Regions from separate parts of the Bacillus sp. BSL6 genome, predicted to be linked through region 2. Evidence: predicted binding sites of a transcription regulator. Region 2 holds the regulator's gene; the other holds the start of a gene.
What was found. The regulator Rex, encoded in region 2, represses fermentation and respiration genes when NADH is low (regulators of the CRP and FNR family bind a similar motif). The targets are predictions, from matches to a motif close to TTGTGAAATATTTCACAA.
Positions count from the first base shown of each region.

Region 1: the regulator Rex is predicted to act here: its motif matches at 3,217-3,234, upstream of hcp (hydroxylamine reductase).

Region 1 is NZ_JAVGCW010000005.1:286,897-291,783, reverse strand. Features, by position in the region: gene RCJ96_RS18290 (serine hydrolase domain-containing protein) at 1-245, opposite strand, end outside; gene RCJ96_RS18285 (hypothetical protein) at 356-550, opposite strand; gene RCJ96_RS18280 (hypothetical protein) at 683-964, shown strand; partial or broken gene RCJ96_RS18275 (DUF3784 domain-containing protein) at 993-1,085, opposite strand; partial or broken gene bla (subclass B1 metallo-beta-lactamase) at 1,075-1,551, shown strand; gene RCJ96_RS18265 (hypothetical protein) at 2,003-3,055, opposite strand; gene hcp (hydroxylamine reductase) at 3,298-4,584, shown strand.
Region 2 is NZ_JAVGCW010000019.1:8,372-13,258, reverse strand. Features, by position in the region: gene tsaD (tRNA (adenosine(37)-N6)-threonylcarbamoyltransferase complex transferase subunit TsaD) at 1-423, shown strand, start outside; gene RCJ96_RS27055 (ABC-F family ATP-binding cassette domain-containing protein) at 843-2,777, opposite strand; gene RCJ96_RS27050 (redox-sensing transcriptional repressor Rex) at 2,965-3,594, shown strand; gene RCJ96_RS27045 (YdiK family protein) at 3,624-3,815, opposite strand; gene RCJ96_RS27040 (CPBP family intramembrane glutamic endopeptidase) at 3,812-4,561, opposite strand.

The sequences.
Region 1 (4,887 bases), on a different contig from region 2:
ATGTCTGCATCTAAATGCACGATTTCTTGATCTGACAATGTCATTACGAGCATTGTAGTGATGAATTTACTAATTGAGCAAGAATTGAATATAGAATTCGTAGTTACCGTTCTAGTTGTTCCGGATTCAAGTGTTCCGAAAGCAATCGCTTCGTCTAGTTTGCTGTTGCGTATAACGGCAAGACTTAAACATGCAACGGAATATTGGTTCATTTTCTCGTATATATTGTTACTTTTTAAGTTCATAGTGACTCCTTTCTTATAAGAGACAGAATATTAGTTCTATTATATGGTATTTAATAGAGAGAATGATAGAAAAGAAAAAACTTCATCTTTTATCGATGAAGTTTTTTTAGTTAATTCGAAGTGAATGCTTTAAAAAATTTGTCTCGGTACATGTACATAAGCCATGTGGCTGTTAGTAAGGAAATAATGCTTACTTTGTTTTGAATTGGCGCATTGAAAACAAGCCAGCCAACGATATCAAATAATACATGTAGTGTAATTGAAAGAACTACAAATTGTAGTAACGTCTTAAAAAATCTTTTTATAAAGTGTCCCCCTGAAATAAAAGGTTTATCAACAGTGTTGTATATTACTATTATACATTAAATGTGTTTAATGGTAAAATTTACATAAGTTAGTGAAATAAAACAAATGAAAGCTAATGAGGAGGGATATTCATGGAGTTTTGGATGATCATACCGATAGCGATCTTTGGGTTTATTTATATCGTTGAAAAGTTAAACAAAATTGAAAAGAAAACGGATGTGCGTTTAAAGCGAATGGAAGATAGATTACAGCTAATTACGAAAGAAATGGAAATTATAGATAGAGAACCTGAGATTAATAAAGAGTTGCGTCAGCTTATGGAAGAAGGAAAAACAGTTACAGCAGTTAAGAGAGTAAGAGAAGCTTTTGGCTTTTCTTTACTAGAAGCGAAGCAATATGTTGATAAATTATAAAAAGATCATCCATGTGGGTGATCTTTTTTCAATGCACCATACGTGTGTTTACATAAGCAGCGATTATAACGTGTCCAATTATAATGATAGGAACTAAGATTTTGACATTAGGAGTAGAAAAGAAATTTAAGAAGCGCGTAACAGATGTCATTATTACACATGCACACGCTGATCGAATTGGTGGAATGAAAACATTGAAAGAAAGAGGCATTAAAGCGCATAGTACAGCATTGACTGCGGAACTAGCAAAGAAAAATGGATATGAAGAACCACTTGGAGACTTACAAACCATTACGAATTTGAAGTTTGGAAATATGAAAGTAGAAACATTTTATCCAGGGAAGGGACATACAGAAGATAATATCGTCGTGTGGTTACCGCAATATAACATTTTAGCTGGAGGTTGTTTAGTAAAATCTGCAGATGCCAAAGATTTAGGAAACGTTGCGGATGCGTACGTAAATGAATGGTCCACATCAATTGAGAATGTGCTGAAGCGATATAGAAATATAAATTTGGTAGTACCTGGTCATGGAGAAGTAGGGGACAGGGGATTACTTTTACATACATTAGATTTATTAAAATAAGAAATTGTAGAAATACAAAAGAGAGGAGAAATAATTTTCTCCTCGCTTTCTTCTAACTATATTTAAATGCGAAGTCCGCATACGTTACTGAGATTTTAATTCCAAGTATACAAATACCAGTACCGTCATAATTGCGATAACAACGTAAGTAGCATCAAGCATAATAAGTGTTTTTAAAGTTTCAGTCATCCTCATTCACCCCTGGTATAAAAAATATAACATAATCTCTTACCAATTAAATCAGAGATTATAAAGATAACAATGTACATGAAATTTATTAAGTAGATTCTATATAAATATATCATATAAATAATGTAAACAATGTTAAGGTAATGTAAATGTATTGTAAAGAAAGGGGCGGTTCATCATGTCTGTAAATCTATTCATTTATAAATGCTATGTATCTCTCGTGTGCCGGATAGAACACAGTTATAACATGTGAAAAATAAATTCATTTTGACAAATCAATCACGATGGTAGCTGTTACTACATTTTCCTCTAATACTTCTACCTGTACTTGTTCATCGTTTCTCCAATTGATATTAAAGTTATCTGTCGTATACATTTCCTTAAGAGTGACCTCTTTATATTTTTCTAAAATGCTACCTCTTTTCCCATAATAGATTCTTACAGTTGAACTGGGACTTGGTCCTTTTGATTTTATTGTTTCTCTAAGCTCGATAATATTTATTAAATTTGGAGATTCACTTTTTTGAAAGGTAAAGGAACTGACCACTTTTTGTACCTTCTTAAAAACAGGACCATTAGATTTATTTGATACATTAAATTCCACAACTTCAGGTACGGATTCTTTGCCTCGCAGTGTTATCGTTGCTTCATAATCGTTTTTCCAATCTACGAAAACGTTTGAGGAATCGAGACGTTCTCCCTCATTTGCAATACTTATGTCAAAATGTTCCCATAAGCCGTATTTAATTCTGACGGGAGAGGAACCATGAGAAGAGTCTGAATCTATTTTCACTACTTTAATCGTATTTTTATTATTTGGAGAATGACTTTTTTTAAGTGTAATGTCCTGTAAATACAAAATGTAAGACAAACAGCCTACTACTAAAATAATTGGAATTACAATACGTAAGGCAGTAATTGGACGACCTCGTGTTCTTTTTTTCTTAGTGCTTTTACTATTTTGTTCAAGGTCTTTTTCAATACTCGTTGGAGCTATTACTTTTGGCGGGCGAATAAGCCACCAAACGAAAGCTATAAGTAGTAAGAAAAGAGGTATTCCTTGAATAAAGAAAAATCCTTTCCAAAAATCAAGTGCAGTACTATATGGAGAATCCGTCGCCATCCCACCTATAAAAAGTGCCATTGGGCTTACAAGTATATTTATCCCTAAAGCGATCAATACGAATGAAAGATTTTTATTTCTAATTTTTCGTGACCCAGCCATAATAAACAGAAATACTGCAATACCGAGTATAAGAAACAGTGTTCCGTAGTAAACCATCATATTATCCCTCCATAACTTTAATTGTACCATCAGTAAGGAAAATTTTGTGAAATGTTAGGTGGATATGATATTTGTATTCCTTAAAAGTGCACCGATATATGATGCAAATAAATCATGTGCAAGTATGAATGCCAGGATATAGTAAAAATATTATGTCAACAATATGAACTGTCACAAATTCTTATATATTATTGTGATTGATATCACATCACTTTTTTTCAATGGATATTATGCTTAGGGTGTAATTAATGATTGGGAGAGGGTGGGATGATATGTTTTGTTATCAATGTGAGCAAACCCCAACAGGCGGATGTAAAGTAATGGGTGTTTGTGGCAAGAATGAAACGATTGCGAGTTTACAAGATACGATTGTGTTTGGGTTAAAAGGAATTGCAGCTTATCGCACACATGCTGCTCAGCTAGGGTATACGGATGCTTTTGTAGATGCTACAACGCAAGAAGCATTGTATATGACATTAACCAATTCTAACTTTAATGAACAAGAACATGTTGATATGGCTATGAAAGTTGGGAAATCAGCTTTACGGGTAATGGAGTTGCTAGATGAGGCACATACGAATCATTTTGGTGTCCCAGAGCCTGTTCAAATTACACAAAACCGTGTAGAAGGTAAAGCTATTGTAGTTACAGGCCATAATTTATTTGCGTTAGAAGAATTATTAAAACAAACAGAAGGAAAAGAAATTAATATTTATACGCATTCGGAAATGTTACCAGCACACGGATATCCGCAGCTGAAAAAATATAAACATTTAAAAGGAAACATCGGTAAGGCATGGTATGATCAAAGACGCCTTTTTGAAAAATTTACAGGTGCCATATTAGCGACAACGAACTGTGTTATGCCAATTAAAGGATCATACTCTGATCGATTCTTTTCATATGATATTGCCGGCTTAGAGGGTGTACAAAAAATTGAAAATGATAATTTTGCACCATTGATTCAAAAAGCGCTAGAACTTCCAGAAGTACATATGGAGTCGGATGAACAGTTAGTAACAGGGTTTCATCATAATACAGTCTTATCATTAGCTCCAGAAATTATTGAGGCAGTAAAAGAAGGAAAGATTAAGCGTTTCTTTGTCATCGCAGGTTGTGATGCACCAGGAAAAGGCGGGGAATATTATCATGAATTAGCAACGTCACTTCCGCCTGAAACAGTGATTTTAACGACTTCTTGCGGAAAGTTCCGCTTCAATGATGTGGATTACGGCGTTGTACCTGGTACCGAGATTCCGCGCTACATCGACTTAGGACAATGTAATAATTCCATTTCTACAGTGAAAATAGCGGCTGCTTTAGCTGATGCTTTCCAATGCGAAGTGAATGAATTGCCAGTAAGCATTGTCTTATCTTGGTTTGAACAAAAAGCGGTTGCTATTTTGCTTGGGCTATTTAGTCTTGGAATTCAAGATATTCGCATCGGTCCAAAGGCACCTGAATTTATTTCAGCTGGCGTGCTCGATGTATTACAAGAAACATTCGGTTTGAAATTAATTACAACTGCAGCAGAAGATATGGATATGATGTTATCGTAACAAGAGGATGATTGGTCTTATTCAGAAGAAGAGCTAGCTTATAGCGCCCCAAAACAAAAATATAGAATTATTGTTTTGGGGTATTTTCTTTTCTTAGCGGGGTGGGTAGTAGTTGATTTTAGAAAAATATAAAAATCGAGTTGACATTTACAACTACTCAGTCATACAATGTAGTTGTAATAGGTGATACTGAGTAGTGTTGTTTCTTAAAAAACTTTTCACTAAATAATAGGTAATAGCGGATTTTAGAAGAAATTTGAAAATCAGTTGACATGTACCGCTACTTAGTCATACAATGTAGTT
Region 2 (4,887 bases):
TTACCTCGCGCATGGCTTGAACCGGATTCATATGATTTCAGTTTTAGCGGATTGAAATCAGCAGTTATCAACACTGTGCATAACGCAAAACAACGCGGGATAGAAATTGCACCGGAAGATTTAGCAGCAAGTTTCCAAGAGAGTGTAATTGACGTATTAGTAACGAAAGCATCTCGTGCAGCGGATGCTTATAACGTAAAGCAAGTGCTTCTTGCTGGTGGAGTAGCTGCTAATAAAGGACTGCGTGCACGTTTAGAAGCAGAATTTGCACAAAAAGAAAATGTAGAGCTAATTATTCCTCCCCTATCTTTATGTACAGATAATGCAGCAATGATTGCAGCGGCAGGTACAATTGCATATGAACAAGGAAAACGTGCTACATTAGCTTTAAATGCAAATCCAGGATTAGATATCGAAGCATAGTTATGCACAAAATTAACCACAGCTTGTGGATAAAACCCATATTATCTGTTGATAATGTGGGTTTTGTTGTGTATATAAAATGTTGATAACTTTTTTATTGATTGTGGATAATGTGGAAAAGTTATTTAGATGTTTATTTTATAAAGGTGGATATGTGTATAAACTTGTGGATAAAATAGATGAAGTCTGACCTTTGAATCTATCCTTTTTCGGGAAATAAAAACGAAAAAGGTATCTCTAAAAAACATTTTGAAATATGCCCTTATTATAAGGGAGGCTAATATTGTCAAACCTTGTCGGCAAATCGATACCTCGTGTCGAATCGTTTATGCAATAGAGGTTGACCATGGCTAGAAGATAAGAAGGATGTCTCATCGTCAAAAATCCCGACTGATGAGACATCCTTCTTATTTATACTCTTATAAATGCAATTCTTCCCATTCTGCCATACAAGCATCAAGTTGTTCTTGTAGTGTTTGCTTTTTCGTTGTAATTTCACTAGCCTTTTCATAATCTGCATATATTTCTGGTAAGCAAAGTTGATCTTCTAACGTAGCAATTTCTTCTTCAAATTGTACAATATTTTGTTCTAGTTCTTCGATTTTTCGAGTACGTTGACGCTCCAACTTTTTGCGCTCTTTTTCTTCGAGATAATTTAATTTTTCTGGAGCTACAGTTTTTTGAACAGGTGCCTGATTTTCTTGCTGTTCTTGTTGTTCAAATTCAGCACGTTCAATCATCTCATTTTTCTTTTCAACGTAGTAATCGTAGTCCCCTAAATATTCCTGTGCACCTTCTGTTGATAACTCAACAACGGTCGTCGTTACACGATTAATAAAGTAGCGGTCATGAGATACAAAGAGAAGGGTACCAGGATAATCAATTAAAGCATTCTCCAAAATCTCTTTACTATTTAAATCAAGATGGTTTGTAGGCTCATCGAGAATTAATAAATTCGATTTTTGCATCATAAGTTTGGCAAGAGCTAAACGAGCTTTTTGTCCACCGCTAAGAGAAGATACTGGCTTTAATACATCATCTCCTGTGAATAAGAAGTTACCTAATATCGTGCGAATTTCTTTTTCAGGTTGCAGTGGATATTCATCCCATAGCTCATTTAAAACTCGCTTAGAAGATGTTAAATTAGCTTGTTCCTGATCATAATAACCAACAGAGACATTAGATCCGAAAGAAACCTCACCATGTAATAGTGGTAACTTATTCACAATGGATTTTAATAATGTGGATTTCCCAATTCCATTTGGACCAACTAAAGCAACACTATCTCCGCGAGTTAAGCGCATTGTTACATGTTCAATAATTGGATCCTTATCATAGCCGATAGTTGCGTCCTTTACTTGTAAAACATCATTTCCACTTTGTTTTTCAATATCGAAGTGGAAGGAAGCTGACTTAGAATCCCCTAATGGTCTTGTTAATAATTCCATACGGTCTAATTGTTTACGGCGGCTTTGCGCACGTTTTGTCGTAGATGCACGAGCTATATTTTTTTGAACGAAGTCCTCTAGCTTAGCAATCTCATCTTGTTGTTTTTCATAACGTTTCATTTCTTGCTCGTATAGTGCTGATTTTAAGTCTAAATATTTACTGTAGTTACCAACAAATCGTCTACTTTCTTTATTCGAAATTTCATATACTTGTGTAACAAGTTTATCTAAGAAATAACGGTCATGGGAAACGATTAGTATTGCCCCAGGATAACCTTGTAAATATTGTTCAAGCCATGTTAATGTTTCTATGTCTAAATGGTTTGTAGGCTCGTCCAAAATAAGTAAGTCTGGTTTTGTTAATAATAATTTACCGAGAGCTAATCGTGTTTTTTGTCCACCGCTTAATGTCGAAATCGTCGTCTGGTGCGTTTCAACTGGGAAGCCAAGACCACTTAAAATCGAACGGATATCTGCTTCGTACTGATAGCCACCTTGATCTTTATAATCTAATTGTAATTGGTCATAATCAGCTAATAATCTTTCATATGTAGCCTCGTTTGAAAAGTTTTCTTCTTTTCCCATCTCTTGCTCTAGCCTTCGAAGTTTTATCTCCATTTGCTGCAAGTGTGTAAAGACGGTTAGCATTTCATCCCAAATTGTTAAAGATGTTTCTAAACCGGTATTTTGAGCTAAATATCCAATTGAGACATCTTTCGGTTTTATAATTTCTCCACCATCATGAGATAGCTCACCCGCTATTATTTTTAATAATGTAGATTTTCCAGCGCCATTTCGTCCGACTAATGCGATACGATCTTTCGTTTGAACTTCTAATTTTATATTTGAAAGAATCGTTTCTGCACCGTATAATTTCGAAAGCGCGTTTACTTGTAATAAAATCAATGTTTTCACCTCAAATAATTTCTTAACTTTGCCATGTTTATATTTCTCAATCATACTAAAAATAGTGTATAGTTTAAAATACAGAGAGAATACTTCTTCTTTCTATTATACAAGGAATTTAATAAGTGCTAAACTTCTGTATTTGATTAAAGCATATGAATAAAGATAGGAAGAGAGGAGAGGTTATATGGAGCAGCAGAAAATTCCACAAGCCACTGCTAAGAGATTGCCTCTATACTATCGATTTATCCAAAACTTATCTTTGTCTGGTAAGCAACGTGTTTCATCAGCCGAATTAAGTGAAGCGGTAAAGGTTGATTCCGCAACGATTCGAAGAGATTTCTCATACTTTGGAGCATTAGGGAAAAAAGGATATGGATATAACGTAAATTATTTATTATCATTTTTCCGTGAAACACTCGACCAAGATGATATAACACGTGTAGCGCTTATTGGAGTAGGTAATTTAGGGACCGCTTTCTTACATTATAATTTCACGAAAAACAATAATACAAAAATTGAAATGGCGTTTGATATTAGTGAAGAGAAAGTTGGAACAGAAATCGGAGGCATTCCTGTATATCACTTAGATGAATTAGAAGAACGTTTATCATCTGATATACAAGTGGCAATATTAACAGTACCCGCTACAGTAGCACAATCTGTAGCTGATAGATTGGCAGAAACAAACGTGCATGGTATTTTGAATTTCACACCAGCACGATTAAATGTGTCAGACAATATAAGAATTCATCATATTGATTTAGCAGTAGAGTTACAAACATTAGTTTACTTTTTGAAGAATTATCCACAATAAAACGCAGAGGAAGCGACCTCTGCGTTTTATTATTGTTTTTTCTTTGTGAATTTAACTAAGATAAGGCGAAGTGCCAAATTAAAATCAATCGTTGCCATAACTGCAAATAGTATTGTCCATATATTCCAAATTGTATCTGTTACGTTCGTAATGGCGAAGCGTGTAAAGATACATCCTAGAAGGAAGTACAATGCAGCCATGAACAATGGTGAGTTTCTCATACTAAAAATCCTCCGATAAAGCCTTGCATTTTTTCAGCTTCTTTAATCATTTCTTGAATTTGTTCGTTACTCACTAAAACTTGAGCAATTGCAACTAATGTATTCATTGCAACATGCGCTGCGATTGGAACGATAATACGCTTCGTTTTTACATATAAGAAGGCGAATACGAGCCCCATAGCAGTGTATACCAATAAGTGAGTAAAATCAAAATGAATCGCCGCAAATACAAGGGAACTAATGATAGCGGCAATAAAGAAGTTAAACTTCTTATAAAGTGTACCAAATAAAATTTTTCTAAATACGATTTCTTCCAAAATAGGTCCTATTATAGAGATGACGATAAGGAACCAAGGTGTCGTTCTTGCGATATCCATAAGTCTCGCTGTATTTTCAGATCCAGGTTTAATACCTAATACATACATTTCAATCATACCAGCAATACTTTGCGAGAAAAATGCTAAGAAGAACCCGATAAAAATCCAACCAATCGTAGCTGGAACAGTAGAACGCTTTGTATCTAAATGTCTGTCGCGAATATCTGTTCTAAGTAACCAAAGTACGATACATAATGCAATAAAGAAGCTAATGATTGCCCAGTGACCAGTTATGAGTTGAAATTTCTCTTCCCTAGTGAATCCCCTGTTATCATAAAGCCCAGTTTTCAGGAGAAGTGGTAATCCAGCAATTGATGATAACTGCATTAAAATGTATGTAACGATAACCCACCAATATTGTTTTTTCAAATGGTTTAACCATCCTTTCTAACTCTAGTGTATGAGATAAGGTAGGATAACATGTAAATATGCTACCTACGATATAAACCTTACTTAAATTATGTTTTTTTTGTAAATCCTTATTTGAAATTATAATAGAAGACAGGAGAAAGTTGTGTGTGTAGCGAAAACAACTTAGGGTGTCCTTTCATATTGTAACATACGAGTAGTGGAAACAACGATTCATATAGTAAAGGTAGAAGAAGAGGAACTCTATATAGAAAAATTTATAGCGTAATTTGCGAAAAAATTATGATTTTTTTACTTGCAAAAGAAATTGAGATTATTTATTATTA